2 regions of the Carnobacterium pleistocenium FTR1 genome follow, and region 1 is predicted to be linked to the other one. Evidence: riboswitches for the same ligand, from Rfam matches in the RefSeq annotation. Region 1 holds a riboswitch; the other holds the start of a gene.
What was found. A riboswitch is a leader RNA that binds a small molecule or an ion and turns the genes downstream of it on or off. The one in region 1 is predicted to bind FMN.
Positions count from the first base shown of each region.

Region 1 (16,832 bases):
TGGATACAAAGACAAAACAAAATTAATCGAACTCGTAAAAAAAATACAGGAGGTCAACTTATGAAAAATTATTTTGGAAACTATGGTGGACAGTTTATTCCAGAGACATTAATGAATGCCATTAATGAATTAGAGCAAGCTTATGAATACTATAAACAAGATGAAACATTTATTAGAGAACTAGACGATTTATTAGCTAATTACGCTGGAAGGCCCTCACTTTTGTATTACGCTGAAAAAATGACCAACGATTTAGGTGGCGCCAAAATTTACTTGAAACGGGAAGATTTGAATCATACTGGAGCACACAAAATCAATAATGTATTAGGTCAAATCTTATTGGCTAAAAAAATGGGTAAAACACGAATCATTGCAGAAACTGGTGCGGGACAACATGGCGTAGCAACTGCTACGGCGGCAGCTTTATTCGGTATGGAATGTGTCGTTTATATGGGGGAAGAAGATACAAATCGACAAGCTTTAAATGTCTTTCGCATGGAATTATTGGGCACAAAAGTGATCTCGGTCAAGTCTGGCACACGAACATTAAAAGATGCCGTTAACGAAGCCATGAAAGACTGGACTTCTTCTTTCGAAACATCTTACTATGCTATCGGATCTGTCATGGGACCTCATCCCTTTCCTACAATGGTACGGGACTTCCAAAAAATTATTGGAGAAGAAACCAAAGCTCAAATAGTAAAAAAAGAGTCTAAACTGCCGGATATTGTTATGGCTTGTGTGGGAGGCGGGAGCAACGCTATGGGAATGTTTTATGAATTCATTGAAGACAAAGAAGTACAGCTCATAGGTTGTGAAGCAGCTGGTCGAGGAATTAATACGAAAGATACGGCCGCCACGATTGCAGTTGGTACGCAAGGTATCTTCCATGGCATGAATTCTTACTTTTGTCAGGATGAATACGGACAAATCGCTCCTGTCTATTCCATTTCTGCTGGTTTAGATTATCCTGGAATTGGTCCAGAACATGCCTACTTGCATGACATCAAGCGGGCACAATATGTATCGATTACAGACGATGAAGCTGTTGATGCTTTTGAGTATCTATCCAGAACAGAGGGCATCATCCCAGCTATTGAAAGCTCTCATGCAGTTGCTTATGCCAAACAAATTGCACCTGCGATGAATCAAGACCAAATCATTGTGATCTGTCTATCCGGCCGTGGAGATAAAGATGTTGCAGCTATCGCACGCCATAAAGGAGTTGATCTACATGAGTAGAATTCAAGCAGCTTTCAAAAATAGAAAAGCGTTTATCCCCTTCATTACTGCAGGAGACCCGACTATTGAAGTCACTAAACAGGTGATTTTAAAAATGGCGGAAGCAGGAGCTGATATTATTGAAATCGGGATCCCTTTTTCTGATCCAGTAGCAGAAGGCCCCACTATCCAAGCAGCTAGTGAAAGAGCATTATCCAATAATACCAACGTAGACGATATTTTTAAAATGGTACAGGAACTGCGAAAAGAAATAGATACCCCACTTGTCTTTATGACCTATATCAATCCAATTTTCGTTTATGGAGTTGATAAATTTATGTCCCGCTGTCAAGAAGTTGGTGTGGATGGGCTGATTGTTCCTGACGTACCTTTTGAAGAAAAAGGATTGCTTGCACCTAGTTGTAAAAAATTCCAAGTTGATCTCATTTCAATGATCGCACCGTCCTCAAATGAACGTATTTCGATGATTGCAAAAGAAGCAGAAGGTTTTTTATATGTGGTCTCCTCTCTTGGAGTGACCGGCGTTAGAAAAGATATTCAGACCAATGTTTCGGAAATGTTGCATAAAATAAAAGAAGTGAGCACCATTCCTTGCGCAGTAGGTTTTGGTATTTCCACGATTGAACAAGCGAAAACAATGGCGAAAACAGCTGATGGCGTCATTGTAGGGAGTGCTATTGTCGCGATTATTGCAGAAAAAGGAGAAACTGCTCCTGAATATGTCTATCGTTATGTCAAAGAAATGGCAGAGACTGTTCATCAAGAAGCGAGTATTGAAGTATAAAAAAAGAACATAAATTGCTCTATTTATCAGCAACGACTGCTCCAAAGAATTTTTAGAAAGTAAATGACTGGCAGTAATTAAATACCCATCAAAAAAATAAAAGAAATTGAGAAATAATAGCTAAAGCAGCTTTATTTCTCAATTTCTTTTTCCTTTTAAGCATATTAAAAAAAAGCTATTAGTTTACTAAAATCCCTCGCAAAATACGCTTAGTCAAAACAATGTCTTTAGGTCAAATGGTGTGGATACTTTAAGATGAAATTTCTTCTGGAATAGACGGGTTTGCTTGTGGAGCCATGGGAACACCTGAAGCCTAAAAAGAAGTCTTCAGACTTTCAAGCTTCAAACAAATCGTAATCGCGCTAAAGCGCCAACGTTTTGTAATTCTCATTGAATCCAATACATGGCTACAATCAACCCTATTCCGCCAGAATTTTCAGGTAAATCATTTGGTTCATTTATTTATCTACACTAAAAATTATATAGCCAAAATAATCATCTGATCATTCTTTAATCTTGCTTCATCCATAATCAAACCTTATATAGTTTTTAGTAAATTAGCCATTTCGATAGCTGATACGGCTGAATCATAGCCTTTATTTCCAGCTTTAGTGCCGGCACGCTCAATCGCTTGTTCAATACTATCTGTCGTTAGGACACCAAACATTACAGGTACTCCTGTGTTCATTGAGGCTGTAGCTACTCCTTTTGAAACTTCAGCACATACATAATCGTAATGCGATGTAGCTCCTTTGATTACTGCGCCTAAAGTGATAATAGCATCGTACTTTCCTGAAGCTGCCATTTTTTGTGCAACTAATGGGATTTCATACGCCCCTGGTACCCAAGCAACAGTGATTTCTTCTTCTAACATCCCGTGTCTTCTCAAACCATCCACTGCACCACTCAATAATTTTGATCCAATAAATTCATTAAACCGTGCAACTACGATACCTATTTTTAAATCTTTAGCAATTAATTGTCCTTCGAATACATTCATTTTTTATTCCTCCAATTATTCTATAGTTGTTTTTAGTAATGCGTAATTCCCTATTTTAATAGTTCAAATAATGATTCATTTTTTCTTGTTTGACTTTTAGATAAGCTTCATCTTCTTTATAGGCTTCCATTTGAAGCGGCACTCTTTCCACAATATCCAGACCGTATTTTTTCATACTTTCTACTTTCAGTGGGTTATTGGTCATCAAACGCAATTGGGAAGCGCCCAAATCATCAAATATTTGTTTGCACTCATAATACTCTCGTAAATCAGCTGGAAAACCTAACGCCAAGTTCGCTTCAATTGTATCGTACCCTTGATCTTGCAGTGCGTATGCTCTTATCTTATTAACTAAGCCGATACCGCGCCCTTCTTGACGCATATACAATAAGGTACCTCGGCCTTCATCAGCAATGCGTTTCATAGCTGCATCTAACTGTTGCCCGCAATCGCATTTTATAGAGCCGAATACATCACCGGTTAAACATTCTGAATGAATACGGCAGAGTACTGGCTCCCCATCGCTAACATCCCCCATAACCAAAGCGACATGATGGTCACCTGTAACCGTATTTTCATAAGTATAAATCTCAAAATCGCCGTATTTAGTCGGTAACAATGCTTTAGATTGACGAGAAACAATTTGTTCTTTGGCTTTACGATACTCAATTAAATCAGCGATCGTACCGATTTTCAATTGATGCTTTTTGGCTAAATCTAACAACTCATTTCTCCTAGCCATTGTTCCGTCTTCACTCATAATTTCGCAGCATAATCCAGCGGGCTTTAGACCTGCTAAACGCATCAAATCGACCGTTGCTTCTGTATGTCCATTTCGGACCAATACGCCTCCATCCACTGCTTCTAACGGAAAAATATGCCCAGGTCTTCTGAAATCTTCTGGTTTAGCATCATCAGAAACCAATTTCATAGTTGTTAATGATCGTTCCACAGCTGAAATTCCAGTCGTAGTCTCGATATGATCTACTGAAATAGTAAAAGCAGTTCCATGATTATCTGTGCTATCCAAGCTCATCTGTGGTAATTTCAACTTTTTTGTATACGTTTTAGCCACCGGCATGCAGATAAGACCTTTAGCGTAACTAGCCATAAAATTCACATTAGCGGTCGTAGCAAATTCAGCAGCACAGATAATATCTCCTTCGTTTTCTCTATCTTCATCATCTACCAATAGAATATTTTTTCCAGCTCTTAAATCAGCTAGCAATTCTTCAATTGTATTGAACATATTTTTCTCCATTCTGGTCTAAAAGAACCCATTTTCTTTTAAAAAGCCTTCCGTTACTTGACTCTCTTGAACAGCATTTTTTGAATTTATTCCTAATAATTTTTCGACATATTTCCCAATCATATCGCATTCAAGATTGACAGTGTCTCCGGTTTGCTTTTGTAGCAGCCCGGTTTCTTCTCCAGTGTGCGGGATGATAGAGACTTGGAAAGACTGCTCATCCACTGTTACGACCGTCAAACTCACCCCATCAATAGCTATAGAGCCTTTTTCAATAATATACCGTAACAATTCAGGACTTGTTTCGACTGTGATCCAAACGGCATTGTCATCACGCCTAAATTCTTTTATCTGCCCCGTCCCATCGATATGCCCACTAACAATATGTCCGCCAAGACGCGTTGCCAAACTTAGTGCTCGTTCCAAATTAACGTGACTTCCGGGAGCTAATTCCCCTATGTTTGTTCTTTTTAAAGATTCGGACATGACATCTGCTTCAAAAAAATCTTTTTCTATTTTTGTTACAGTCAAGCAAATACCGTTTGTCGAGATGCTGTCTCCGATAAGCGTTCCTTGCAACACTTTTTGACCTTTAATTCTAAGAACCGAGGATTTTTCAGCTTGTTTGATTGATTTGATGGTTCCCATTTCTTCAATAATTCCAGTAAACATATCTTACCTCCAATGAACCTATTTTTTCTTATCAATGTAGCCTTCCAAAAACAAGTCTTCTCCGACCATCACAGCCGTCATCCGATGAATTGGAAACGCCTCTTTTAGTGATAGAATACCTGCTCCTTCAACTGCTGTTTTAGCATCTTTTCCTCCGATGATTTTTGGGGCAATATAAGTCTGTACTTTGTCTACGATGTTTTCTTCCAAAGCCGAAAAGTTTAAAGTAGCTCCGCCTTCCAACAAAATACTATCGATACCCCTAGCACCTAATGTTTTCATTAATTCTTGCAAATTTACTCTTCCAGCTTTTTCTTTAGTCACAATAATTTCAATACCCATTTGCTTTAATGTTGCTACTTTTTCTTTGTCGGCTTTGCTAGTTGTAGCAATAATTGTTTGAGCTTCCTCTTGATGAGTCAATATGGTTGAAGCGATTGGGATCCTCAGCTGACTATCCACAACGATTCTAATTGGATTGTTGCTATTGGGCATTCTAGAGGTTAATTGTGGATCATCTTTTAGTACTGTTTCGATTCCTACCATGATTCCAGACAACTCATGTCGCAAAACATGTACTTGTCTTCTAGCGGGTTCACCCGAGATCCATTGAGATTCGCCTGTTACTGTGGCTATTTTCCCATCTAAGGACATGGCATTCTTCATAACCACAAAAGGTTCTTTAGTGACAATGTATTTCATAAAAACTTCGTTCAACTGTTGACTCTCTTTTTCCAGAATACCTGTAACTACTTCAATTCCATTAGCACGAAGCCTTTCAATTCCTTTACCAGCAACTAATGGATTTGGATCGAGCGCTCCTACAACTACTCGTTTAATTTTTTTATCTATTAATAAATCTGAACAGGGAGGTGTTTTCCCAAAATGCGAACAAGGTTCTAGCGTAACATACATCGTTGCGCCGGCCACATCTTCTTCTGCTGACGCAATAGCATTTACCTCCGCATGTGCTTGCCCATATTTCTCGTGATAGCCTTGTCCAATAATTTTCCCAGCTTTTACAATGATAGCTCCAACTAAGGGATTGGGAGCTGTCCAGCCCTTCCCTTTTTTGGCTAAGTCTAGCGCCATTCTCATATATTGTTCATCCACTACTCTCACTCCATCCAAAATAAAAAGAAAGCCCAAAGAGTTTATGCTCAGGGCTTTCGTCATTTTTGTTTGTAAGGCTCAACAAATAAATCCGTGTACACTGTACTCGGCTACTTTTGAACTCTTTAAACTGTGTCTTCGCTTTATCCAGACTATAACTGTCGGCTTCGGAATCTGACCGAATCTGCCTTACGGCTCGTGGGCTTTTACCACCGGTAGGGACTCGCACCCTGCCCTGAAGACTATTTAATTTTTATATTATTACACAAAAAAGCCCTAGAATTTCCATCCAGGGCTTTGACTTATCGTTAAATAAGGCTATTTAATAGATGCTTAATAAACTTAAGATTCCTTTATATCTCAAATAAGACTAAAGTTATCCTCGTTTTTCTGCAATCACTTGTCTTCGCTTTATCCAGACTATACTGTCGGCTTCGGAATCTGACCGAATCTGCCTTGCGGCTCGTGGGCTATACCACCGGTAGGGACTTGCACCCTGCCCTGAAGACTATTTACTTTTATAATGTAAGACTATCTTTAAACACAATGGAAGTCAACAGTTATTTTTTCCTTTACTTCTGCACCGTTTTCAAAAATTACGATTAAATTTTCAATCGATGTCAAATAACTATATATTTAACCAAATATGTGGTACTGTTTATTTAATTAAATAGATAACTAAAACCACTAGGGGAGCTTGTTGCTGAAATGCTATGGCTGAGAGAGGTAAAAACCTGACCCTTAGGACCTGATTTGGCTAAGACCAGCGTAGGAAAAGTGGAATAGATAACGACTAATACAGCAACTTTACTTATGGAAATTGTATTTAAGTTACAGATAATGGAACACCACTTTTTGTCCTTCATGGATATAAAAGTGGTGTTTTTTAGTTATACACTAGTACATGAAAGGAGAACTAAGAATTGAACAATAAAAAAATGGCTCAAACAGCTTTAATCATAGCAATTGGTTATGTTGGCAGTAGCTTAATTGTTATCCCTGTAGGTTTTGTACGCATTTCTCCCTTACAACATATGATGAACTTATTAACCAGTGCCTTATTAGGTCCGGGGTATAGTGTACTGCAAGCCTTTGGTGTATCGTTGTTGCGCAATCTTACCGGAACGGGATCTATCTTAGCATTTCCAGGTAGTATGATTGGGGCTTTATTATCCGGAATATTCTTTTTGTACCGTAGAAAAATTTGGTCATTGGTTTTTGGTGAATTGTTAGGTACTGGAATCATTGGCTCACTCCTCAGTTATCCTATCGCTCGACTTTTCCTTTCTCAAGAAGCGTCGTTATTTGCCTTTCTTCCTGGCTTCTTTATCAGTTCATTGGTAGGAACCCTCATTGGGTATTTACTTTTGAAGCAGTTAATTAAAAGAAAAATAGTTCATTTAGAGGAGGAAGAAAAAGTTGGGAAAATTTGAATTAATAGAACAAATTAGAAAAACGAATCCCTTAATTCACAACATTACAAACCAGGTGGTGGCAAATGACGTAGCCAATAGTCAACTAGCCATTGGCGCTTCGCCAATGATGGCTTACGCACCTGAAGAAATGGAAGAAGTTGCTGGAATGTCAAAATCGGTCGTGTTAAATATCGGAACAATTACTACAGCAGTATTAGAGTCTATGTTGTTAGTAGGAAAAGCAGCCAATAAAATTGGGGTACCCGTTATTCTTGATCCAGTCGGAGTTGGGGCTACCACTTTCCGCAAAGCAGCAGTCAAACGATTATTGACGGAAGTTAAAGTCCAACTTATCCGAGGAAATGCCGGAGAATTGGCTAGTTTAGCTAATATTCCTTGGACTAATAAAGGCGTCGATGCTGGTGTAGGAGACACCTCGGTTAAAGACATTGCTGAACTAGTAGCCACCCGATACCAGACAGTCGTAGCCATTAGTGGCGCAGAAGACGTAGTCACTGATGGTGTGCAAACAGTTGGAATATTCAATGGGCACTCTTTAATGACTAAGATAACCGGTACTGGTTGTATGTTGAGCGGTATTTGTGGCGCTTTTGCAGCAGCTAGAACTAGCACAACAACAATCTTTGAAAGTACAGTTGAGGCCTGTACCGTTTATGCTGTTGCGGGTGAATTGGCGGTAGAAAGTCTTGAATTGGCAAGTCCTGGGAACTTTCGCGCAGCTTTTATAGACACCCTTTATCGTATTACATCTGACCAAGTGGCTGAACGGGCAAATTTGAAGCAATACCATGATAAGGAGGCCGAATGAAATGAGTAAATTACAAGTGCTAACCATAGCTGGTAGCGATAGTGGCGGAGGCGCAGGCATTCAAGCTGATATCAAAACGTTTCAAGAACGAGGCGTTTTTGGAACTTCTGTTATCACTGCTGTTACCGCACAAAACACGTTAGGAGTACAAGGTATTTATAAAGTGCCCTTGGAAGGTGTTCAAAAGCAATTAGATTCTATTTTTTCAGACTTTTCTATCCATGGAATAAAAACTGGCATGCTTGTTAACGAAACATACATGGAATTAGTTGCTGACGAGCTAGAAAAGTATCCAGAAATTCAATTGGTCATCGACCCAGTAATGATAGCTAAAGGTGGCGCCCATTTAATGGAAAATCAAGCATTAGAAACTATGAAATTCCGAATGGTTCCACTCGCAACAGTTTTAACACCTAATATTCCTGAAGCAGAGGAACTGAGCGGAATGGCGATTCAAACAAAAGAGGATATGAAAAAAGCAGCAAAAGTTCTTCAGAAGTTGGGAAGCAAAAATGTGATCATTAAAGGGGGTCATATTGAAAATGATAAATGGGCCAGAGATTATTTACTAATGGCAGATGGCAAGGAACGGTGGTATGAATCTCCACGAATCGCAACAGAAGATACGCATGGAACAGGCTGCACCTTTTCAGCTTGTATTACAGCAGAATTAGCAAAGGGACAGTCAGTTGAGAAAGCCGTTGAGATCGCGAAAGACTTCATTCAAGCTGCCATTTCTCACCCCATTGAAGTTGGACATGGTCAAGGACCAACTAACCATTGGGCATATGGGGAGGAAAATAAATGAGTTTAGACATAACGGCACTTAACTTGTATTTCATTGCCGGAACGCAAGATATGGTTGGCCGGTCATTACCTGAAACCTTACAAGATGCATTAATAGCTGGCATCACCTGCTTTCAATTTAGAGAAAAAGGTCTGAATAGTTTAGAAAATAGAAAAGAAATAAAAGAGATGGCTAAAACTTGTTTAACGTTATGTCAAGCTGCTGGAGTTCCGTTTGTGATGAACGATGATGTGGAAATGGCATTAGAAATTGGCGCTGATGGTGTGCATGTCGGGCAAAGTGACCGGAACATTCATGAAACCATTCAATTAGTTAAAGGAAATTTATTTATTGGATTATCCGTTAACACTTTTGAACAGTTCAAAGAAGCTGAATTAGTTGAAGGCTTAGACTATATTGGCGTTGGACCAGTTTATGAAACACTATCAAAATCAGATGCTCAAGCAACGGTTGGACTAGAACTTTTAGAGAAAATAGCTTCTCAACCGTCACATTTACCAATTGTAGCCATTGGTGGTATTTCAGAAAAGACTGCACCTTTAGTCAGAGGAACAGGCGTGGCGGGAATCTGCGTCATTTCAAAAATCGCCCAAAGTAAGGACGTTAAGCTGACGGTTAACGCTTTAAACAGAAAATGATAAGGAGGAATCATAAAATGAGTGAGCAAAAAATAGTTTTAGTGACAGGTGCAAGCAGAGGTCTAGGTGCTGTTATAGCTAAACAATTTGGTGCAAAAGGATATCGCGTTGTCGTGAACTACTTTAAAAGCGAAGAAAAGGCATTGCAAGTTGTTGCAGAAATAGGAAGTGAGCAAGCCATTGCCATCAAAGCAGATGTACGAGATAAGCAACAAGTAGAAGCGATGATCCAAAAAGCTGTCAAACAGTTCGGTCCTATTGAGGTAGTCGTTAACAATGCCTTGATTAATTTTGAATTTAATCCCGTAACACAAGGAAAAATCGAAGAGCTAACCTGGGAAAATTATCAAGAACAGTTTGAAGGAACAATTCAATCTGCCTTAAATGTGATTCAAGCGGTTCTGCCTGAAATGAAAAAACTTCAGTATGGTAGAATCATTAATATCGGAACCAACTTATTTCAAAATCCGGTCGTAGCTTATCACCAATACACAACTGCAAAAGCAGCTTTAATTGGCTTTACCAGAAATATGGCTAAAGAATTAGGTGCATATGGGATTACAGTCAATATGGTATCCGGTGGATTATTGCAGAAAACCGACGCAAGTGCAGTAACCACTCCGGAAGTATTCGACTTAATTGCAGCTAGTTCTGCCTTAAAACGGGTGACGGAACCGGCTGATCTGGCTGAAGTCGTCGTATTTATGGGAACCGAAGCTTCCAGAGGTGTAACGGGTCAGAATATTGTCGTAGATAGTGGACTGACAATGAATTAATCAGGTTAAAGAAAGACAAAATAAACTTATGGAGTTGAAAATGATGACGAATATAAAAAAAGTTCTTACAATTGCTGGTAACGATGCAAGTGGCGGTGCTGGATTAGCAGCGGACCTAAAGACTTTCTCAGAATATAGTACTTATGGCATGGTAGCATTGACTACTATTGCTACGATGGATCCGGATAATAGTTGGAAACATAATGTCACTACTCTACCGATTTCCGTTGTAGAAGAACAATTGAAAACGATTCTTGCAGGAGATACTAAAATTGCTGCTATGAAAACAGGCATGCTTGGCTCGGTGGAAATTGTTGAACTTGCTGCCAATACAATTTCTGATTATCAATTTCCTAAAGTTGTTATTGATCCTGTATTAGCTTGCAAAGGTGAAGATGAACTATTAAATCCCGAAACAGCTGAGGCTATTCAAAAATATCTCTTGCCTCTTGCGGATGTAGCAACGCCAAATCTTCTTGAAGCTGGAATTTTTTCAGGACTAGGGAAATTAACAACTCTTGAAGATATGAAGAAAGCCGCTGAAAAAATTTATGATCTTGGTACAAAACATGTAGTAGTTAAAGGTGGAAAAAGCTTTAAAGGCGATAAAGCAATCGATGTCTATTATGATGGCGAAAAACATTACATCCTCGAACAAGAAAAATCCCACCCTGCTTACAACCATGGAGCTGGATGTACTTTTGCTGCCGCGATCACAGCAGGACTAGCAACTGGACTATCTGAAAAAGAAGCTATCTTCAAAGCTAAAGACTTCGTGACAGCAGCCATTGAGTATGGCTTTCGTTTCAATGAATTTGTTGGACCTGTTTTCCATGGTGGCTACAGATTGAAAGAATCAGAAACAATCTAAGAAAAAATACGGTTCAATAGATGCAGTCAATTCAAGTGTTGAGCAAGTTTACTAAATAATCTAGTTAAGTTTAAGCAATTTTCAAGTGTAATTATAGCTCATAACTAAAACCCGTAGAGTTGCATGGAAAATGCAACTCTACGGGTTTTAATTGCTCTAAATTAATAGCCCGGATATTTCAAAATGATTTTTTATAGAATAGACGTGTTTACTTATGAAACTGTGAATCGTCTGCACTGCTTAACTCAATTCTGTTCCTCGGAAAATTTTAGATAAGCAATTTAATTATCAACACTAAAAATTATAACCCCTTTTTTTCATATAGTATTTATCGTACTTCATCTGGTGAAGTATTAAATAATCAGTGAATGATTCTAACTCTTAAATATCTCTTTTATTGTAGCCTATGAACCCAACACCGGAAAGAACGATTCCTACTATGCTTAAGATGCCCAATTGAAGCCAAGTAATTTCTTCGTTTGGCAATTGAGGGACATGGTGAAAAGCGGATAAACGATTGACCCATTCTGGAAATTCGAGTAAGTTACCCAAATAAATAACCAGAATTGCAAAAGTTACATAGATCCAAATCAATCCGGTCACTTTAGGAAAGATTCCTACTAGTAATGTAGTTAAACCCAGTACCACCCAAATAGCCGGAATATAGCTAAGTGTAGCCGTTAAAATAGTTCCTAATCCCATACTTTGTTCAATCACTTGACTAGCCAAAGCATATAATCCTAATCCAATTAGTAGCTGCATCAATACCCCTGTTAAAAAGGCTAAAAGATAATAACTTCCCATAGCTTTATTCCGAGAAACAGATCGGCTATAGAAGTTATCTGTTCGACCCAGCCTTTCTTCTTTTTTCAATTTCAATAAAATCGAAACAGTCGGAATAGCTGAAAAAACAGACATGATACCTACCAATAACGTAATAAACTGTTCCGTCATAGACACAGTTGAACTACTTGGTAAAATTCCTTGAACCAATTCAAAATCCGAAAAATAAGCTTCTAAATCACCTAAAATCGAACCAAAGGCAGCACTCATTAAAAAGATACCTATGGCCCATGACATAATGGTTCCTTTTTCTAATCGCCAAGGTAATCCTAACCAGCTCTTCAAACTAGTTGAAGCATAAACTTTTCCTTCTCGATCAGGGAGCAGTCCTGCATTGATGTCTCTTTTTTGATTCAAATAAAATGCACTTACTAGCAAAACAGTAGCTCCACATACCAGAGCAATCACAGGCCACCATTCGTTGTCGACAAATACCCTTGTTCGAACAGTCCATCCTAAGGGAGAAAACAAAGACACACGATCACTGCCCACATCCCCAACCGCTCTTAAGATATACGCTAGTATCATAAAAGCAAAAGAAATCCCAATAGTTCCTCTTGTTGTTGCCGCTAATTGCGCTGCAACAGCGGCAACTCCTGCAAAGAACAAACCTGTACTAGTCAGAATAGCCGCATATAGCAAAGAAGACTCGATACTAAATGCTTCGTGTTCAAAGGCTCCCAACCCTATTGATAGCATGATAAATAATAAACTGTTTACGATAACCATCAGTATGGTGGTTGCTGATAGATAAGACAGCCTTCCGACCGGCAACGCTCGAATCATTTCTAACCGTCCTTCTTCTTCATCCATTCTCGTACTTGAAGTTACAATTAAGATGTTCATAACGCTTACTGCAATAGTTGAAAATAGCAACATTTCACTTGCAAAGACTGTACCCAGATTGAAAGATTCAACCGCATAAGCTTTTCCTAACATAGCGATCATGGCTGGATTTTGCATCGTCAAGCCAAAATTAACAATCTCGTTTTGACCCGTATAAATCGTGGTATAAGCTGTTACAGTCGCCATTGTGACACCAATCAACCCAATTAACCACAACCAAATTTTAAACCCATTTTGTTGAAGAAGCAGTTTTGTTATTCGACTAGCTCCTTTAAATAGCTGAACAACCATTATTAAGCACCTCCATTCACGCTGCTTTGTTCTTCACTATTTCCTTTGTAATGGCGGATAAACAAATCTTCTAACGTTGGTGGAGCACTTTCAAGTTTTAAAACACCGAAAGAACTAATGTGACTGATAACCTTTTCCATTTCTTCACTGTCGACTTGGAATACCCACCCACCAGTTGTTTGTACCGCATCATGGACCCCTTTTAAAGCAGATAACCCTGTCAATGCCATCCTTGTTTCAACAGTTAATTTTGTCCGTGTCAAATGACGCATTTGGGATAACGTTCCGGTTTCAATCAATTCCCCTTCGCGAATAATAGCTACTCGATCACACAATTTTTCAACTTCTGAAAGAATATGGCTTGATAACAAAACGGTCTTTCCGTGTCTTTTCACCTCTAAGATACTCTCTTGAAAAAGTCGTTCCATCAGAGGATCTAATCCCGCAGTTGGTTCGTCAAGAATATACAGGTCTGCCTCAGAAGCAAAAGCTGAAATCAAGGCGATTTTTTGTCGATTTCCTTTTGAATACGTCCGGCATTTTTTTGATGGATCCAATTTAAATCGTTGAATCAGTTCGTCTCGGCGCTTGTTATCGCCATTGCCACGCATGGTTAAAAATAAATCGATGACTTCTCCACCGGTTAGATTAGGCCATAAGTCAGCTTCTCCTGGAACATACGCAATTCTTTTATGAATTTCCACCGCGTCTTTCCATGCGTCTTTGCCAAAAATCGTTACTTGTCCTTCATTAGGCTTTAACATCCCTAGTAAAACGCGTATGGTTGTGGATTTCCCAGCACCATTTGGACCAATAAAGCCATATATTTCGCCTTCATTTATAGCTAAATCGATTTTTTTTAAAGCGGTAAATTTTCCAAATCGCTTAGTTAATCCCTTCACCTCTACTACACTCATATTTGCTCCTCCTCCTGCACTTATTTTTTCGTTAGTCCTATTTTAGAAATTCAGCATCAATGATTGTCTCAGTTGTCTGCTGTAAAGACTCTTTAGACAGTTGATTTCCTTGGGAACTGTTCAGGGTGTGCTGATCGGCCAGTTCTTTCGTATACTCATCTAATTGATAAATTTTGAAATCTCTTCTTGAATCCCCACTATCTGTGTTAGTGCCTTTGTAATGCATCACTACCCCATCCCATTTGACATTTTCAATAGTTTTTTCTTCTTCTGTTAGGACAAAATCAAATGAAATCATTCCACCCAACATATTATTTTCCGTTCCCGTTGACATAGCAGAAAGGAAGTTCCCTAATGAGTAAACGATCAACGTTTGATTGCCATTTTCCCCTTCCATCCACTCAACCGGTTGGATCACATGAGGATGGGTGCCGATCACAACATCTACTCCTAAATCTGTAAATAATTGCGCATATTCTTTTTGAAATTCATTTGGCTCAAGCATGTGTTCCTCGCCCCAATGAGCCGATACGATGACGAAATCACTGACTTCCTTTGCCCGTTCAATATCTTGAGTGATCAACGCTTCTTCAAAATAATTTAATCGGTAAGCAACATCTGGCTCAATTCCATTTGTCCCGTATGTATAGGCTAAAAATGAAAAAGTTACGCCATCACGTTCAATCACCGGTATGCTATCACGCTCTTCTTGGGAATCAAATACTCCTGTAAAGACCATATTTTCTTGTTCATCCCATATTTCCAACGTGTTCATTACACCTTTTTTGCCTTTATCAAGTGAATGATTAGATGCTCCATTGACTAAATCAAACCCTAATTCGTTTAAATTTTCTGCCATATCACTGGGTGTATTAAATGCTGGATAGCCTGAAAAACCAAATTCATCTCCGCCCAACAAAGTTTCCTGATTAATAAAGGCCAAATCGGCAGCTTCAATATTAGCTGATACATTTTCAAACATAGGTTTAAAATCAAATGTCCCATCTTCTAACTGTGCTTCTTCAAAAATCCCTGTATGGATCAGGTTATCTCCTACTCCCATAAATGAAACTCTTTTCTCTTCAGTTGATTGGTTTTTCAATTCAACGGATGATTCACTGGTAGAAACGACTTCTGATGAAGTCTGTTCTGAATCTTCACTACCGCTAGTTGCACAGCCGCTTAGGATCAATGCAGCTATTAAAAATCCTATTTTTTTCATATTCTTTCTCCCCTTAGGTAATTTTTTTGATTTTTCTCACTTACTTGTTAACTAATATTTATTCCTTATTCAAAATAATAGTAAGCGTTATCAATTAAAATGTAAAGCTTTGTAGATCCTTCTTCTTAAGAATGATTTGCTATTAAAATCAGACTAAAGGAGGTCGCCGGATTTCCCCTAACGTGGTACACTATTTACCAGTCAACGTATGGAAAATCAGAGAAAGAGGCGACAACATCAAATGAACAAATTCAAGATTCGATTCCAAAAATTTATGATTGGTAGATATGGTGTGGATATGCTATCAAACTATTTACTTTACGGAGGACTTGCGATTGTTGTCTTATTTAATTTATTAAATTGGCCCTTTGGCGGTTTCTTTGGATGGATAGCCGTTATCTTAGGTTATTATCGGACCTTTTCTCGTAATCGGTCAAAACGGTATCAAGAGAATCAAAAATTTCTAACTTTTAAACGTAAGGTTGAGAGCAAATGGAAAAAACAGCGTAAAAAAATCCAAGATCGAAAAGTATACAAATACTATTCTTGTCCTAATTGCCATAAAAAATTACGCGTCCCGAGAAAAAAGGGCAAAATCACCATCAAATGTCCACACTGCAGAGAGCAATTCACTAAAAAAACTTAATTTGATGGTAAACAATCCATTAAAAATAGAGTCCCGTTACAGCTTACCGAAAAAAATCGATAAGCTGTAACGGGATTTTTTTAAAAAAAAGAAGATGAAATACACTCTTTATTCACATTATATTCTTTTTTTTAGTCAAAATCGGCTAATTTCCGGCTTAAATTACACACTTTATTGTATAAACATGTTATCCTATTAAAATAAGATTAACTAAATTAGACTAAGGAGTGTTTACAGTGAGGAAATCATATAAATTAGCAGCTACACTAAGTACCGCCTTTTTATTAACTGCGTGCGGTGGAAATGGAGATTCTTCAGATTCAGCGAGCAATAATTCTGAGGAGAATACATCTGAGGAACAAGTCGTTCACTATACTGCCCCTACCGAATTATCAACAATGGATACGGCTTTAATTACCGATATCAATAGTTCAAACTATTTAGGACATGTGATCGAAGGCTTATTAAGAATTGACGAAGAGGGAAATCCCGTACCTGCTATTGCAGCCGACGAGGGAGTGGTTTCAGAAGACGGACTCACATATACCTATACTCTTCGCGATGATGCCGTATGGTCTAATGGCGATCCTGTTACATCAGCTGATTTCGTTTATGCGGCACAAAAATTAGTTGATCCTGATACTGGTGCTTCTTATAGTTACTTAGCAGA
Region 1 is NZ_JQLQ01000002.1:2,146,524-2,163,355, forward strand. Features, by position in the region: gene BP17_RS10540 (phosphoribosylanthranilate isomerase) at 1-64, shown strand, start outside; gene trpB (tryptophan synthase subunit beta) at 61-1,242, shown strand; gene trpA (tryptophan synthase subunit alpha) at 1,235-2,026, shown strand; gene ribH (6,7-dimethyl-8-ribityllumazine synthase) at 2,565-3,026, opposite strand; gene BP17_RS10560 (bifunctional 3,4-dihydroxy-2-butanone-4-phosphate synthase/GTP cyclohydrolase II) at 3,082-4,275, opposite strand; gene BP17_RS10565 (riboflavin synthase) at 4,294-4,947, opposite strand; gene ribD (bifunctional diaminohydroxyphosphoribosylaminopyrimidine deaminase/5-amino-6-(5-phosphoribosylamino)uracil reductase RibD) at 4,966-6,045, opposite strand; FMN riboswitch at 6,191-6,307, opposite strand; FMN riboswitch at 6,459-6,573, opposite strand; TPP riboswitch at 6,740-6,853, shown strand; gene thiW (energy coupling factor transporter S component ThiW) at 6,984-7,493, shown strand; gene thiM (hydroxyethylthiazole kinase) at 7,480-8,304, shown strand; gene thiD (bifunctional hydroxymethylpyrimidine kinase/phosphomethylpyrimidine kinase) at 8,306-9,112, shown strand; gene thiE (thiamine phosphate synthase) at 9,109-9,750, shown strand; gene BP17_RS10595 (3-oxoacyl-ACP reductase) at 9,768-10,526, shown strand; gene thiD (bifunctional hydroxymethylpyrimidine kinase/phosphomethylpyrimidine kinase) at 10,570-11,397, shown strand; gene BP17_RS10605 (ABC transporter permease) at 11,779-13,377, opposite strand; gene BP17_RS10610 (ABC transporter ATP-binding protein) at 13,380-14,294, opposite strand; gene BP17_RS10615 (CapA family protein) at 14,332-15,516, opposite strand; gene BP17_RS10620 (zinc ribbon domain-containing protein) at 15,758-16,162, shown strand; gene BP17_RS10625 (peptide ABC transporter substrate-binding protein) at 16,399-16,832, shown strand, end outside.

Region 2 (16,832 bases), 560 kb from region 1:
TCAATGAATTGAAAAATCACTTACTATTTCTAAACTTATGGAGGAAAAAAATATGAATCAATCATTAGGAACAATCATTATTGGACTTGTTACAGATGTAAATGATACAGCATTTTTTGTACAAAAAGATGGCGTAACCTATCAACTGACTAAAACTGAAGGTATGGAGTATAAATTAGGCGATACAGTAGAAGGATTTGCCTATATTTCAATGGATAAAGATTATATGTTGACACAAGAAATACCTAAAGTACAAGTAGGTCATTTCGCGTGGGGAACGGTTATAGACACAAGAAAAGATTTAGGTGTATTTGTTGATATTGGCTTGCCGGATAAAGAATTAGTTGTGTCACTTGATGAACTACCTACGATTAAACATTTGTGGCCTAAAAAGGGCGACCGTTTATTGATAACTATACGAGTAGATGATAAAGACCGTATGTGGGGAGAACTAGCTAGCGATGAAGTGTATCAATCGATGGCAAAAAAAGGAACAGAAGAATTGATCAATCAAAATATCAAAGGAACGGCTTATCGTTTGAAAGTTATTGGAACATTTATTTTAACCGAAGACGACCAAATTGGCTTTGTTCACCCTTCAGAACGCAAAGATGAGCCTCGCTTAGGAGAAGTTGTATCCGGACGTGTTATCGGAGTAAGATCAGATGGCGTGATAAATGTTTCTTTAATGCCACGAGCTTATGAAGCAATAGGTGACGATGCGGCAATGTTAATGGCAATATTAGAACGAACAAAAACGGGTAGTTTCCCATATACTGATAAAAGTTCTCCAGATGATATTGCAGATCGCTTTGGTATCAGTAAAGGACAATTTAAACGAGCAATTGGAAATTTAATGAAACAACGTTTGATCGTGCAAGAAGATGGCGAAACAAAACTTGTTGAACCTTTAGTGAATCTTGAAAAAGAAGAAGGAGAAGAAGAAGATTAAAAAATTAATTGTATAAAAGAGGGCAGTTCACAAAGTGTTCGTGCTTTCTTTTTTTACATCGCTAAAATTGATTTGAGGTGATAAAACATGAATGAAGATCTAGAAGAGTACCTTCGTTTTCTTACCATTGAACGTGGACTTTCAAAAAATACAATTGAAAGTTACAAAAGAGATATCAGACAGTACCTTGCTTTTATTTCAGAAAGTAAGATAACCGAATGGAATCAAATCGATCGGTATACTGTGTTATCCTTTTTACAAAAGCTAAAAGAACAAAAAAAAGCTGCTGGTACCATTATTCGGATGATTTCTTGTTTAAGACGGTTCCATCAATTTTTAAAACAAGAACAACTGTCTAAAGATGATCCTATGCTGCATATCGATACACCAAAAAAAGCACAAAAATTACCAAAAGTATTGTCTATTAAAGAGGTTGATCAATTAATAGAAACACCCAATACCGGTGAAACACTAGGTTTAAGAGATCGAGCAATGCTTGAAGTGCTTTATGCAACTGGATTACGCGTATCTGAATTAACAGAGTTAAAGTTAGATGATCTACACTTATCACTTGGGCTGATTCAAACAATTGGTAAAGGCGATAAAGAAAGAATCATCCCTTTAGGTGATATGGCAATTGAATGGATCGAAAAATATCGACGATATAGCCGGTCAAAATTAGAAAAAGAAAGCCACCGTTCGCCTTATCTATTCCTTAATCACCATGGCCGAAAATTGACCAGACAAGGTGTTTGGAAAAACTTAAAGATAATCGTAAAAAAAGCTGGAATAGAAAAAGAAGTGACACCCCATACTTTGCGGCATTCATTTGCTACGCACTTATTAGAAAACGGGGCTGATCTTAGAGTGGTGCAGGAGTTGTTGGGTCATTCAGACATCTCTACAACTCAAATTTACACACATATTACGAAACAAAGAATGTCGAGCGTTTACAAAACTTATCACCCTAGAGCTTGAAAATAGTCGGAATGTAGAGTTTTGCTCGCTTTATTAAGTGCTTTTTAATATAATGAGAATGTAGAAACCTATAATTAGGAGGATGAAAGCGAATGTCATACAAAAGAATACATTTAATCGTTATGGATTCAGTTGGTATTGGGGAAGCTCCTGATGCTGATAAATTTAATGATTTAGGGAGCGACACACTGGGACACATCGCTCAAGAAGTAGAGCTAACGATACCACATCTTGAACAATTAGGATTAGGAAATATCAAGCCTTTAAAAGGTGTTCGCAATGTTGTGGACAGCTTGGGTTATTATACAAAACTTGAAGAAGTATCTGTTGGTAAAGATACAATGACTGGACATTGGGAAATCATGGGTCTAAATATTCAAACGCCATTTCGTGTTTTTCCTGAAGGTTTTCCAGCTGAATTATTAAAACAAATTGAAGACTTTTCTGGCCGCAAAGTTGTGGGAAATAAACCTGCTAGCGGAACAGCTATTATTGATGAATATGGCAAACACCAATTAGAAACGGGCGATATAATCATCTATACCTCAGCAGATCCTGTACTACAAATTGCTGCACATGAAGAGGTGATACCGCTAGAAGAATTGTACCGTATTTGTCAATTTGTAAGAGATATAACGAAAGATGATCCTTATATGATCGGTAGAATTATTGCGCGTCCATATATTGGTGAACCAGGTAATTTCACAAGAACAAGTGGACGACATGACTATGCGTTAAATCCTTTTGGAAAAACTGTATTGAATTACTTAAGTGAAGAGGGCAAAGAAGTTATTGCAATCGGTAAAATCAATGATATTTATAATGGAGCAGGAATTACAGAGTCTGTTCGAACAGAGCACAATATGGATGGTGTAGATAAGCTGTTAAACGTTATGGATAAAGAGTTTGAAGGTATCAGCTTTTTAAACTTAGTTGATTTTGATGCTAAGTTTGGACATCGTCGTGATGTTTTGGGCTATGCTCAAGCAATAAATGAATTTGACACTCGTATCGAAGAAATTGTCGGGAAATTAAAAGAAGACGATTTGTTATTGATCACAGCTGACCATGGAAATGATCCAACAGCTCCTGGAACAGATCATACAAGAGAATATGTTCCTTTGCTCGCTTATTCTCCATCTATGCAAGAAAATGGTAAAATACCACAAGGGCATTTTGCAGATATCGGAGCCACTATTGCAGAAAACTTTGGTGTTCAAGATACCGGTCTTGGTAAAAGCTTCTTGAAAGAATTAAAGTAAAAGAGGATAAGTAAACGGAGGATGGTTATGACTGTAGCACTTTTAAAAAAAGTAAATGAAGCAAAAAATTATATTATAGAAAATGGTATTCAAGATATCGAATTTGGTTTGATTTTAGGATCGGGCTTGGGTGAATTAGGAGACGAAGTTGAAAATCCAATTGCTATTTCATATAGTAAAATTCCACATTTTCCAGTCTCAACGGTAGAAGGACATGCTGGACAATTAGTATATGGTACGCTTGGTGGTAAAAAAGTAATAGCGATGCAAGGTCGTTTTCATTTTTACGAAGGTTATTCCTTAGAAGAGGTAACTTTTCCAATACGTGTAATGAAAGCTCTTGGCATTCATTCTTTGATCGTTACCAATGCTGCTGGCGGAATCAATACTGATTTCACTCCTGGTGAATTAATGATGATCACGGATCAAATCAACTACACAGGAACCAATCCATTAATTGGTCCTAATGATGATGCAATGGGACCACGTTTTACGGACATGAGCCATGCTTATGATCCAGCTTATCAAGAGATTGTCCGTTCAGTAGCTAAAAATATGGCGATCGACTTGAAAGAAGGAGTATATATCGGATTTTCTGGTCCGACCTATGAAACTCCTGCTGAAATAAGAATGGTTCGTTTATTTGGTGCTGATGCGGTTGGGATGTCTACTGTCCCTGAAGTTATTGTAGCAAAACATGCGGGTATGAGAGTAATCGGTATTTCTTGTATTACCAACCTAGCAGCGGGGATGCAAGCAAATTTAAATCATAAGGAAGTTGTAGAAACAACTCAACGCGTTAAACACACTTTTAAAGCTTTAGTAAAAAATATTCTTTCCGAAATATGATCTATTAGACTCTAAAGAGAAACTGTGAAAAAGCTATGGTTTACTAACCGTACTTTTAAATAGTTTCTCTTTAGTTCATCGTCCATTTTTTCGTTATATAAATAGATTCTTTAAAATTATTGATACCTCTACATATGGTATCAACCTATATTGAGAAAAGCTTTTTTTTGTGTTAAAGTAGGTAAAGCAAAAAACAAGAGAACCTGAAATGGGGATAGTCGATTGATGGACAAAAGATTACTGACCGGAACAATGAAAATAAATCAAGACAACCATTTAGAAATTGGGGGAATAGACACAGTTTCATTGGTTGAAGAATATGGAACACCTTTATATGTCTATGATGTCTCTCAAATTAAACATAGAGCCCAAGCTTTTAAAAAAACTTTCCAAGATAGAAATGTTTCTGCTCAAGTGGCCTATGCAAGTAAAGCTTTCTCTTGTTTAGCTATCTATCAACTAATGGCTAAAGAAGAGATGTCTCTGGATGTTGTTTCCGGGGGAGAACTATACACGGCTATTCAAGCAAATTATCCGAGTGAAAAAATTCATTTCCATGGGAATAATAAATCTGATTCAGAGATTATTGCGGCATTGGATTATGGTATTGGCTGTTTTGTAGTTGATAATTTTCACGAATTAAAAAAATTAAATGACTATACACAGCAACGCAAGGAAAAGGTATCTATTTTGTTGCGGGTCACACCAGGTGTTGAGGCTCATACCCATGATTATATAACGACTGGACAGACCGATTCTAAATTTGGGTTTGATCTAAATAATGGTCAAGCTCAGCAAGCCTTACAATCCGCCCTAGAGATGCCATATATCGATACGATGGGTCTCCATTGTCACATTGGTTCACAGATCTTTGAAACAGATGGATTTAGTTTAGCTGTCGATAAATTATTGATGCAATCTAAGAAATGGCAAGAATTATTTGGTTTTCATTTACGCGTGCTAAATGTTGGTGGAGGTTTTGGTATTCGGTACACGTCAGAAGATGAACCATTGCCAATTGAGGATTATGTGAATAATTTGATTGACGAAGTTCAAACTGTTTCAGCAAAGCTTCAATTGCCGATGCCTGAAATTTGGATTGAACCAGGACGTAGTTTAGTTGGGGAAGCAGGTATTACTTTGTATCAAGTCGGTTCGCAAAAAGTCATACCAGATGTTCGAAATTATTTAGCTATTGATGGAGGGATGTCTGATAACATCAGACCGGCCCTATATGATGCGAAGTATACTGGTATTCTAGCAAACCGTGTAGAAGATAAAGTGGAAGAGACCTATTCTATTGCTGGAAAATGTTGTGAATCTGGGGATATGCTGATATGGGATCTTCCATTGCCAAAAGCTGATGATAAAGATGTCTTAGCCGTTTTTAGCACAGGGGCATATGGGTATGCAATGGCTAGCAACTACAATCGTATTCCAAGACCACCGGTAGTATTTGTTGAAAATGGGCAAGCTTTTTTAGCTATTAAGCGAGAAAGTTATGCGGACTTGATGAGATTAGAATGCTCTCTTTATTAATTTTAAATAAGGTATGCGTTAACATTAAGTTGTTGCAAACTTATAGCACTAGGAGGAGAATATGTTACTCGATTACAAAAATGATTATGAAAAAATTTCAATGGGATTGCTTTCATTCATTCCAGATTTAAAAGATGTTGCGCGTTTGAAAGATGAAATGGAATGGTATCAAAATAAAGAGAATCATAAACTTTATTTATGGAAAAGCGAAGAAACCCAAGATATTATAGCTGTAATAGGTGTAGAAAGTGCAAACGATATGATTTTGTTAAGACGTATCTCAATTAATCCTTCATTTAGAAATGAAGGAATTAGCTATAGTATTTCTGAGGCATTAGAACGTCAATTCCCGCAAAAAAAAATAATGGGAACTTTGGAAACAGCCCCTTTAGTTGCTAAATGGGAACAAGAAAAAAGTAAAAAAAACGAGCAGCAAGAGTTAAGTGCTGATGGAAATAGCGAGGATTAAATGTCATCTGATATAACGATAAAAATTGATGCATTTGAAGGACCGCTGGATTTATTGCTACAATTGATCAAACATTTAGAAATTGATATTTATGACATTCCTATTGCTGACGTAACAGCTCAATATTTAAATTATATTCGAGCAATGAAAGTGTTACAGTTAGATGTTGCCGGTGATTACCTGGTTATGGCCGCAACTTTAATGGCCATAAAAAGTAAATTGTTACTACCTAAACAGGAAATAGATGTAAGTCTAGATGATGAAGACTCTTACCAAACGGGTGAGGATCCTAGAGATGCATTAGTAGAGCAGTTGTTAGAATATCGAAAATTTAAAACAGCAGCAGCGATATTGAAAGTAAAAGAAGAAGAACGAAGTCAATATTTTTCTAAGGAACCAGCCAATCTAGAATTGTTACAAGAAAAAGTCCCTCTTGAACCTCTTCAAATCAGCACGTTTGATTTAGTGGCTGCTTTTCAAGAAATGTTTAATAAAAAAGTGAAAAAAATACCTTTACAAACAAAAATCAAAGCAGAAGAAACCTCTATTAATGAAAAAATAGAATTTATTATGGGGAAATTAAGAAGCGTAAAAAAAAATCAGGGTATTTTATTTACTAATCTTTTTGACACTCCAACAAAAAATGAAATGATAACGACTTTTATGGCTTTACTTGAATTAATTAAAGAAAAAAATGTATTTATTCAACAAAAGGTAACTTATGGAGATATTATCGTCTATCCATCAGTGATAGAAGAAATAGGTGATGAGTAAAATGGATGAATTAGCAGCAATTGAAGCTCTTCTTTTTGTAGCGGGAGATGAAGGTCTGTCTTTAGAGGAAATCTCTGTTTTGCTAGAGTGTTCGACTCAACAAGTTTACCAATTTCTGATGCGTCTCCAAAAAGAATATGAAAGTTTAACATATAGAGGGTTGATGCTTATTGAAGTTGGAAATCAGTATCAATTAGCAACCAAAAAAGAGTATGCTGATATTATAAAGAAATATGCTGTTTCACCTTTGACAACAAATCTTTCACAAGCTGCGTTAGAGACACTTGCGATTATCGCTTATAAGCAGCCTTTAACACGAATGGAAATCGATGAAATACGCGGTGTCCAAACAAGTGGAGCGCTACAAAAATTAACGCTTAGGGGTCTTGTAGAATCAAAAGGCCGCGTAGAAGGTCCAGGAAGAGCTATTCTGTATGGGACATCAGCGTATTTCATGGATTATTTTGGACTCAAAGATTTAGATGATTTACCTGAAATAACCGATTTAGAAACAGTAAATAATGAAAAAGAGTCTGATTTATTTTTTGAACGTTTTAATCAGCAATTTGAAGATGAAAAAAATAGAGTATATTGAGGAGAAAATATGGAAAGATTACAGAAAGTTTTAGCGCATGCCGGGGTAGCTTCACGACGCAAATCAGAGGAACTTATTTCTAAAGGCCACGTTAGAGTAAATGGAAAAGTTGTTAAAGAAATGGGAATTCAAATTGGAAATTCTGATGTAGTTGAAGTTGATGGAGTTCCAGTTTATAGGGAAGAACCGGTCTATTTTTTATTGAACAAACCTAGAAACATGATCACAGCCGTTTCAGATGATAAGGGACGTCCTGTGGTAACTGATTTGTTTCAAAATATTGAGCAACGTATTTACCCAGTTGGTCGCCTGGACTATGATACAACAGGAGCATTGGTATTAACAAATGATGGGGAACTTTCCCAATTATTAATGCATCCTAAGCACCAAATAGATAAAACATATGTTGTTAAAGTAAAAGGCTTAGTAGACAAAAAATCACTGAATAGACTTGAAAAAGGTATTGTTATTGAAGGTAAAAAGACAGCACCAGCAAAAGCAAAAATCCTTTCATCAGATCGTGCTAAGGATGTTACTATGGTAGAATTAACTATACATGAAGGCCGTAATAGACAAGTTAAAAATATGTTTCAAGTTATTGGACACCCAGTAGAAAAATTAAAAAGAGAGTCTTATGGTACGTTAAATTTAGATGGATTACAAACAGGTGAATGGCGTGAGTTAAAAACGTTTGAAATTTACCAGTTACGTAATTCAGCGATACAAGAAGAGACGACTGAATAAGCAATCTAAAAAAATAAAATGTGCGACCCCCAAAAAGTTGGACCTAAAAATCTAATTTCAGGGGGTTTATTTTTATAGCTGAATAAATTTTATTCGAGTAATTAATAAGTTGATTACTTTTTGTCTTATAAAAGGATCATACTAGAGACGTTTCATCTTTTAAACATGGAATCATTTGAATTAGTTGAAAAATGGAACAAATGTTGTGTATACTAACACTAGGATTGGTATCTTATAAAAAAGACCTAATGTAAATTGATGGGGTGTAAATAAATGGAAAATGAAGTAATACATTTGTTAGTAGTAGATGATGAGGACCGAATTCGCAGACTATTAAAAATGTACTTAGAAAGAGAAAATTATCTTGTATTTGAAGCAGATAATGGGGAAGATGCAATTAAATTGGCTTTAGAGAATGATTATGATTTAATTTTATTAGATTTGATGCTTCCTAAGATGAATGGGATTGAAGTGGCTGAGAAAATACGTGAAACAAAGAATACTCCAATTATGATGTTAACGGCTAAGGGAGAAGAAGTAAGCCGAATAGAAGGATTTGAAGTCGGTGCGGATGATTATATTGTGAAACCGTTTAGTCCTAGAGAAGTGGTTTTAAGGGTATCGGCTATTTTAAAAAGAACCCAAAGTACCAAGCCGAAAGAAAAGGTGAATCCCAATTTAATTGAAATGCCGCATTTTGAAATAGATGACCAATCTCACCGTGTTTTGGCAGATGGAAATCCAGTCAACCTAACGCCTAAAGAATATGATTTACTAGTATATTTAGCTCAATCTCCTGATCAAATTTTTGGAAGAGAACAGTTACTGCGCGAAGTATGGAAGTATGAATTTTTTGGTGATTTAAGAACAGTAGATACCCATGTTAAGCGACTGAGAGAAAAATTAACGAAACACTCAGAGCCTGCTGCCAAAATGATTGTAACGGTTTGGGGACTCGGATATAAATTTAATTCTTTTCCAGAAGAATCTGAAAAGTAGGCAAAAATATGTTTAAACTAAGCAGTTTAGTTACTCGTACATGGCTAGCGACAATGTTGGCTATAGGATTTTGTTTTTTCATCTCCACTCAAGTATACGGAATGATTTATAAAAAAAATATAGAAGACAATTATATAAAGGATTTTGAGAGTTCTATCAATTCTTTAATTGATATCCTAGAAGAAGATCCAAATTTTCTAATAGAAAATATTGATAAACTACAAGCTTATGATTCTCACTTATCTTTGATGGTGAAATTAGGAGATGAACCTCCGATTTACTCTTCAAATAATCATTTAGATGACCAATTAAATAACTTTAATCAAGTTAAGTTAACAAGTAAAGTTGAGACTGCTCTAGCAAGTGGTGCAAATTTTTTAATAGTAGATGAACTCAAGTTTGACAGAAAGATAAATACACCATATATTTTAAAAAGTCAAAATTTCGACTCAAATGGTCAAAATGGCCAGCTTTATATTTATGGCGATTTATCATTTTTAAGTAGCACATATAGTAGAATGACAACGTGGTCAGCCATTAATGGTATTTTTTATATCGTTGTAGGAATCCTGTTATTTTACTATTTCCAACGTAGAATGGGAAAACCATTAACACAATTGAGAGATATAGCCTATGACTATGCCAAAAATGACTTTTCTAAACAAGCACAGTCGAATTATAAAGATGAGTTAGCTCAGTTAGCCTTAGCAATGAATAAAATGGGGAAATCATTGGAAGTTACAGGAGCAGCAACTCGCCAAGAAAAAGAACTGTTAGAAAATATTGTTACCTCTATTTCTACTGGAGTGTTGTATTACAATCAAGATAAAACCTTATTAATGTCTAATCCACTGGGAGACGAATTTTTACAACATTCGTACCGAGCCAATCGATTGATGAAAGCGGTTATACCTGAAGCGTTAGAGTATCGAATCGATGCTGTTATAAGATTTCCAGAGAAAGTAAGCTTCGAGAATAATATTGAAGATTACTATTACAAGATAACTTTAATACCTTTATTTGATGAAAATCTAGAAAGTGTACGTGGTGTATTAGTATCTATTCAAAACATAACAAAAGAAAAACGACTTGATATTATGAGAAATGACTTTATAAATAATATCTCTCATGAATTGCGAACACCTTTAGTTATGATACAAGGATATAGTGAAGCTATCTTAGATGATGTGGCTGAAACTCAAGAAGAAAAAAAAGAAATGGCCAAAATAATTGGAGAAGAATCCATTAGAATGAATCGTATGGTGAATGAAATGCTCGATAGTTCTAGGATGGAAGCCGGTTTCATCAAGTTGACAAAGATGGATGTTAATTTTGAAGATTTTTTTGAAAACTTATTTACTCGGTTTGCTACTATGTCTGAGAAAAATAATATCCAATTGAATTTGAAAATTGATCCAAATTTAAATTCATATTTTATGGATGAGGATAAAATGAATCAAGTATTTGTAAACTTGATCAATAATGCTATTAGACACACTAGTTTGGTAGAAAAAGAAAGTAAAAAAGTAGAAATTTTGGTTCATTTAGATAAAATTATGGATGAAGTTTTAATTGAAGTAGTCGATAATGGAACTGGAATTTCAGAAGAAGACATTCCTTATGTGTTTGATCGCTTTTACAAAGCGGATAAATCTCGCATGGTTATAAAAGGAAATAAAGTGGGAACAGGCATTGGTTTATCAATCGTAAAAAACATTGTGGAAGCACATAGTGGATTTGTTGAAGTTAAGAGTAAAGTAAATGAACAGACGAGATTTATTATTCATTTACCCTATTTAGATTAATATACTAATTAAAAGTAAGGAATATGTTGATTTTTATTTTCTTATGTTATACAATGAACTTGTTAAAAAAAATATAAAGATTCGTCTTCAGGGGCAGGGTGAGATTCCCGACCGGTGGTATAGTCCACGAGCTAAATAGCATTATTTAGTTGAACTGGTTAAATTCCAGTACCGACAGTAAAGTCTGGATAAAGAAGATGGAGTTTATTTGAATAGGTATCATTGTTCAAGTGCTCTGTTTAGTTATCTATCTGAAGATAACATAGACGAGCATTTTTATATTGTTTTTTATTTGAATAGACTCAGAAATGCCTAGGCTGATGAATCCTTTTAGGAGGATTTTTATGCAAACTAGTAATACAAAAAAAATGGTGGGAATCGCCATGTTGGCTGCTTTTTCAACCATTTTGATTTCATTTGGCTTTCCAATAATTCCAGGAGTTACTTTTCTAAAAGTAGACTTTAGTGACATTCCTGTTTTGGTTGGTATGTTTTTATACGGTCCAGTTGGTGGAATAATGATTGCGTTTATTCGTTCATTGCTTCATTATATCCAAACGGGCGGTGATGCAGGATATCCTATTGGGGATACTGCAAGTTTTATCGCTTCAATCGCGTATACATTACCGATTTATTTGATTATGAAGTCTAAAATTCATGATACAAAAAATATTATTTTTGCAAATGTGATTGGAACTGCATCATTAACAGTCGTTCTATCAGTTGTAAATTATTTCTTATTGCTTCCTTTATATTTAAGATTATTAAACTTTAGTGTAGGACCTATTAGTGATTATCTATTAATGGGTGTTATACCTTTTAATATAATAAAAGGAGCAATAGTAAGTGCTGTATTTATTTTACTATTTGCAAAATTAAAAACTTGGTTATTTCGTAATCAAATGACAAAAGTTAGTTTTAAATAAAAAAGAAACCTAAAAATTAAAATGGACCCTATAGAACGGACACTAAAAAAAGTGCTTTCTATAGGGTCTATTTTTTGGTTCTCCGCCAAACGGTAAGGATGCTTTAAAAAGAAATTTTTTTATGATGTAACGTGTTTGCTTGTGTAGAGCCAGTACACCTGAAATGGTGTTCTAGAAGGTGTTTTAGAAGGTGTTCCAAGAAGCAGACCCAATGTCCACTTTGTCATGACTGTAGTTGCTTGAACTACGTACAAGCATGATCACTGACCATCTTGCGCTTTTTCTCGCCCCAGGTGCCCCTAGCACTTGAGGCTTCAACCACTGGTTAGTAATTTATAGTGCTTAAAGATTCCTTAAAAGCATTCATATAAACTGTCAAATAACCAAGCTAGATAGGAAATTTGTTATTAATATTCTTTTAAATTTAGAAAAGAATTCCCTAAAAACAATTATTTTTGGTATATTAGATTTAATGATAGATATATTCTATTAAAAAAATTTTATATGTAATCAGAATGTGGGTGAATGTCTTGGAACAATCTTTATATAGCCAGTATTTCTGTCTTTCATTATATTCTAAAGATCATCCTGTTAAACCTTCAACGCTATACCATATTTTAACTGGGAAAAGAACGGCCTCGATTTTATTCAAGGCTCATTCTTATCATATGATAAACTTTTTTTCGATTTTTCCTCATTTACAGCGTGGACAATATGATAAAATGATTCAACGTTTTATTGCCAAAGGGTGGATCAATTCAAAAAAAACCAATGAAGATCTTTATCTTTGTGAAAAAGGAAAGAAAGAAGTAGAAAAATATTTTTCGAAACATTTTTATCCAATAAATATAAATCAAATGACCCAAGGAAAACCAACTAAAGAGTTTTGGAAAAAAATCTTATTTTTGACTCAAGTTCTTTCGGAATTACGGTATAAAAATAACTATTATTTGCCCATTGAAAAAGAATGGAACAGGCAACTATGGGTGAAAAATTGGTTGAAAAGGAATTCATTAGAAAAACAAGAACTAGCTGTTTCTTTTGGAAAAGAATGGATTCAACTGCTAAAAGAACTGAATACGATTGATGCAGAGATAATCGTATCACAATTAACAGGTCATGAAAAATTTGGTAAAACCAGTGCTCAATTAGCAGTCAAATATGGAGTTGAACCAATTGAAATAGCCTTTTTACTACAACGTATTGTTATTCAGTTAATGAATAAAGTAAACGATAAAAAAGAAAATTATCCATTATTTTATTTTATTTATCAAGAATGTGTTAGAGATCGATTCAGCAGTCTAAGCCAAAGTACCAAATTAACGGCTCAATATTTGGAAGAAGGACTCTCGATTGAAAAAATTGCTATGAGAAGAAAACTAAAAATCAACACTATTTCAGAACACATTATTGAATTAGCCATTATTTTTCCGGATTTCAAGGTATCTAGTTTTATACCGCAGAATGAGTATAAACAACTAAATACCTTGTTTAATAGTGATGAAGAAATAACGTACAAGGAATTGTTAATCAAGATGCCTCAAATTCCTTTTTCGTGGTATCGCTTAGTTCAAGTTGAGAGGAGTCGTACTTTTGGACAATAAAGATCTCATAAAAAAGAATTTAGAGACCTATTTTGGATATACCTCTTTTAGAGACGGACAAGAAGAAGCAATTTTAGCAGCTTTAGGAGGTAACCATACATTGGTTATGTTACCAACAGGGATGGGAAAGTCCATTTGCTATCAATTGACCGGTTATTGTTTAGAAGGTTTGGTTGTGATTGTTTCTCCTTTATTATCTTTGATGCAAGACCAAGTAGAACAATTAAAATTAGCGGGTGAAAAAAGAGTTGCTGCTATCAACAGCTTAATGGATGCACATGAAAAAGAATCAGTATTAAACCATCTTTCTGAGTATAAATTTATCTTCCTCTCACCAGAAATGCTTCAACAGACTTACGTCATGACTTGTCTAAAAAAAGTTTCTATTAGTCTTTTTACAATTGATGAAGCTCACTGTATTTCTCAATGGGGATTAGATTTTAGGCCTGATTATTTAGATTTAGGACTTATTCGTAAGCAATTAAATTTCCCTTTAACAATGGCGCTAAGTGCTACAGCTACGAGTCGTGTTAGAGAAGAGATTTTAACATCTTTAAAAATTGATAATGAAAATACCAAGCAGATTATCTATTCGGTCGATCGGTCAAACATTGCTTTTTCTACCGTGATTTGTGAACATGATAAGAATCAGCAACTAATGAATCAAATTCAAAAATTAGAGAAACCAGGAATTATTTATTTTTCTAGTAAAAAAACTGCTGATGAAATTGCTAGATTGATTCGAAATAAAACGGATATTGTTGCTGAAAGCTACCATTCAGATGTAGACTCAGAGGATAAAATTAAAATCCAGCAGCAATTTGTTCATGATGAGATCGATATCATCTGTGCAACAAGTGCCTTTGGAATGGGAATAAATAAAAGTAATATTCGATTTATCATACATTACCATTTGCCAGGTAGCCCAGAGGCTTATTTACAAGAGATTGGAAGATGCGGTAGAGATGGAGAACCTAGTCTAGCACTTTTATTATACGAACCGGGAGATGGCATGATCCAATTCCGTTTACAAGAATATACCTTGCCAACGGTTGACATGTTGGAATATAGTTACAAAAAAGGAGAAGTATTAGAAGGTAGTTGCAGCCCTACACAAAAGCAATTAATAGAAAATTATTTAAAATCTAATTTATCAATTGAAACAGCCAAAAATCAAGTAAAAAGTAGAACGGTTTATAAACAGCAACAATTATCCTACATGGTAGATTATGCTGAAACATCAAGTTGCAAAAGGGCCTTTCTTTTACATTATTTTGATGAAAAAGTAGAAAACAAACCAACTCTTTGCTGCTCTAACTGTAATGTAGGAATTAATGAATTTTATAAGGAAAATGATTTGAAAGAAAAAAGACTATCCGCAAAAGAAAAAAATGCAGAAGAGACCTTAAAGGAATTATTTTTAATTAGAAATTAGTAAGACAATTCTATGTAACAATGATATAATAATAGTGATTTTGGTTTTAGGAGGAGTACTAAAAATGAGTAAAAAAAATTCGAAAAATAACCCTAAAAAGGAAAAAGCATGGAATCGTAAATTTGATGATGATGATAGTTTAGTAGATGATAAATATTCTAGAACGGCAAGAAAAAATGCGAAGAAAAGTGTGCATCCGGTTATAACTTCATTATTGATTTTTTTAGCATTAGTTATTATCTTACCGTTATTAGCGTATTTTTGGTGGTCCAATGAAGATTCTGAGACGACTCAAACGCTGAGCTCTTCTGAAGAAAGAATGATCATTACAGAAAATAGCAATAGTGAGGTAAGCAGTTCTGAAGAATCTGAATCTGAAGAAGAATCTGAAGTTTCGTCTGAAAGCGAAAGTATTGAATCAGAATCTGAACCCGAAAGTGAAGCAATAGTGCCAGAAGAACCAGAGTCTCAAATAGTAGAAGAACCGGTTGTTGAAGAAGAATCTGAATCTGAAGTGGTGGAAGAAGAAGCCATGAATACTTATACCGTTCAAGCAGGAGATAATCTTTATCGAATCGCATTGAACCATAATATGACAACTGAGGAATTAAAATCCATAAACGGAATATCAGGTGATTCGGTCAGTGTAGGAACTGTTTTAAAAGTAAATTAAACAGTAGGTTATACCTTATCTTTAAAGTGGATGCTAAATCTACTTTTTGGAGCACAGTTTAAAATAATCATTTGGATATAGGAAAGGACTGGGGTGGTTTGCCCCAGCCCGTTTTTTACATAAATAAGAAAGTAGGACAAAAATTTGGAAAAAACAATAAAAATTGCAATCGATGGGCCGGCATCTGCTGGGAAAAGTACGGTTGCTAAGGTAGTAGCGAAAAAACTAGGGTACATTTATTGCGATACTGGAGCAATGTATCGTGCGTTAACATATCAAGCAATCGAAAAAAATATAGCAGTAACCGATGAAAAAAGACTAGTAGAGTTGTTGAAAGAATTAACAATCTCTTTTGAACCAAATGGGGACAATCAAAAAGTGTTTGTCAATGGTCAAGAGGTTACAGAAACGATTCGATTGCCAAAAGTAACTAATTTAGTTTCCGCTGTTTCAGCACATGGTGAAGTTAGAACTGAGTTGGTTAAACGACAACAAGAAATAGCTGCACACGGTGGAGTCGTTATGGACGGGCGAGATATTGGGACTGCCGTATTGCCAACAGCAGAAGTTAAAATATTCCTTGTAGCAAGTGTAGATGAACGAGCGCAAAGACGTTATAAGGAAAACATGAGCAAAGGGATAACAACTTCATTAGAAATCTTGAAGCAAGAAATTGCGGATCGAGACTATAAAGATTCTCATCGTGAAGCATCACCGCTTATTCAGGCTAAAGATGCCATTCTTTTAGATACAACTAGTTTATCTATTGAACAAGTTGTTGGAAAAATTAGCGAAATTATCCAGAACAAACTTACAAAATAGAGTTCTTTTTTGGTTTTCAGCCGTTATTGTGGCAATATTTTGTTATATTGGTTAAAATACAAATAGAAAGAATTTTATTGGCTAGTTATAGGAGGGCAAACATATGACGGAAAATGAAAAAAACCACGAAGTCGAAGAACAAGAATCAATGATGGATGCAATGAACAGTGTTCAAGAAATCAATATCGGGGATATTGTCAAGGGTGAAATCTTAACTATCCAAGATAATAAACAAGCTATAGTTGGTATTATCGGTGGCGGAGTTGAAGGGGTCATTCCTAATAATGAATTGTCAGCTGCACCATTTGAGGATGTTACAGAGATTGTAAATGTTGGAGATATCGTTGACTTAGTAGTGATTAAAGAAATTAAAGAAAAAGAAAATGGCAGTTATCTGCTATCTAAG
Region 2 is NZ_JQLQ01000002.1:1,591,082-1,607,913, reverse strand. Features, by position in the region: gene BP17_RS07930 (CvfB family protein) at 53-952, shown strand; gene xerD (site-specific tyrosine recombinase XerD) at 1,040-1,930, shown strand; gene deoB (phosphopentomutase) at 2,023-3,192, shown strand; gene BP17_RS07915 (purine-nucleoside phosphorylase) at 3,220-4,041, shown strand; gene lysA (diaminopimelate decarboxylase) at 4,267-5,580, shown strand; gene BP17_RS07905 (RibT protein) at 5,642-6,049, shown strand; gene BP17_RS07900 (segregation and condensation protein A) at 6,050-6,823, shown strand; gene scpB (SMC-Scp complex subunit ScpB) at 6,825-7,418, shown strand; gene BP17_RS07890 (pseudouridine synthase) at 7,428-8,162, shown strand; gene BP17_RS07885 (response regulator transcription factor) at 8,436-9,161, shown strand; gene BP17_RS07880 (sensor histidine kinase) at 9,170-10,966, shown strand; FMN riboswitch at 11,046-11,169, shown strand; gene BP17_RS07875 (ECF transporter S component) at 11,311-11,892, shown strand; gene BP17_RS07870 (helix-turn-helix domain-containing protein) at 12,423-13,496, shown strand; gene BP17_RS07865 (RecQ family ATP-dependent DNA helicase) at 13,486-14,931, shown strand; gene BP17_RS07860 (LysM peptidoglycan-binding domain-containing protein) at 14,996-15,604, shown strand; gene cmk ((d)CMP kinase) at 15,749-16,426, shown strand; gene rpsA (30S ribosomal protein S1) at 16,530-16,832, shown strand, end outside.
Region 2: linked by a shared signal. The riboswitch ahead of BP17_RS07875 (ECF transporter S component) and the one ahead of ribD (bifunctional diaminohydroxyphosphoribosylaminopyrimidine deaminase/5-amino-6-(5-phosphoribosylamino)uracil reductase RibD) in region 1 are both predicted to bind FMN.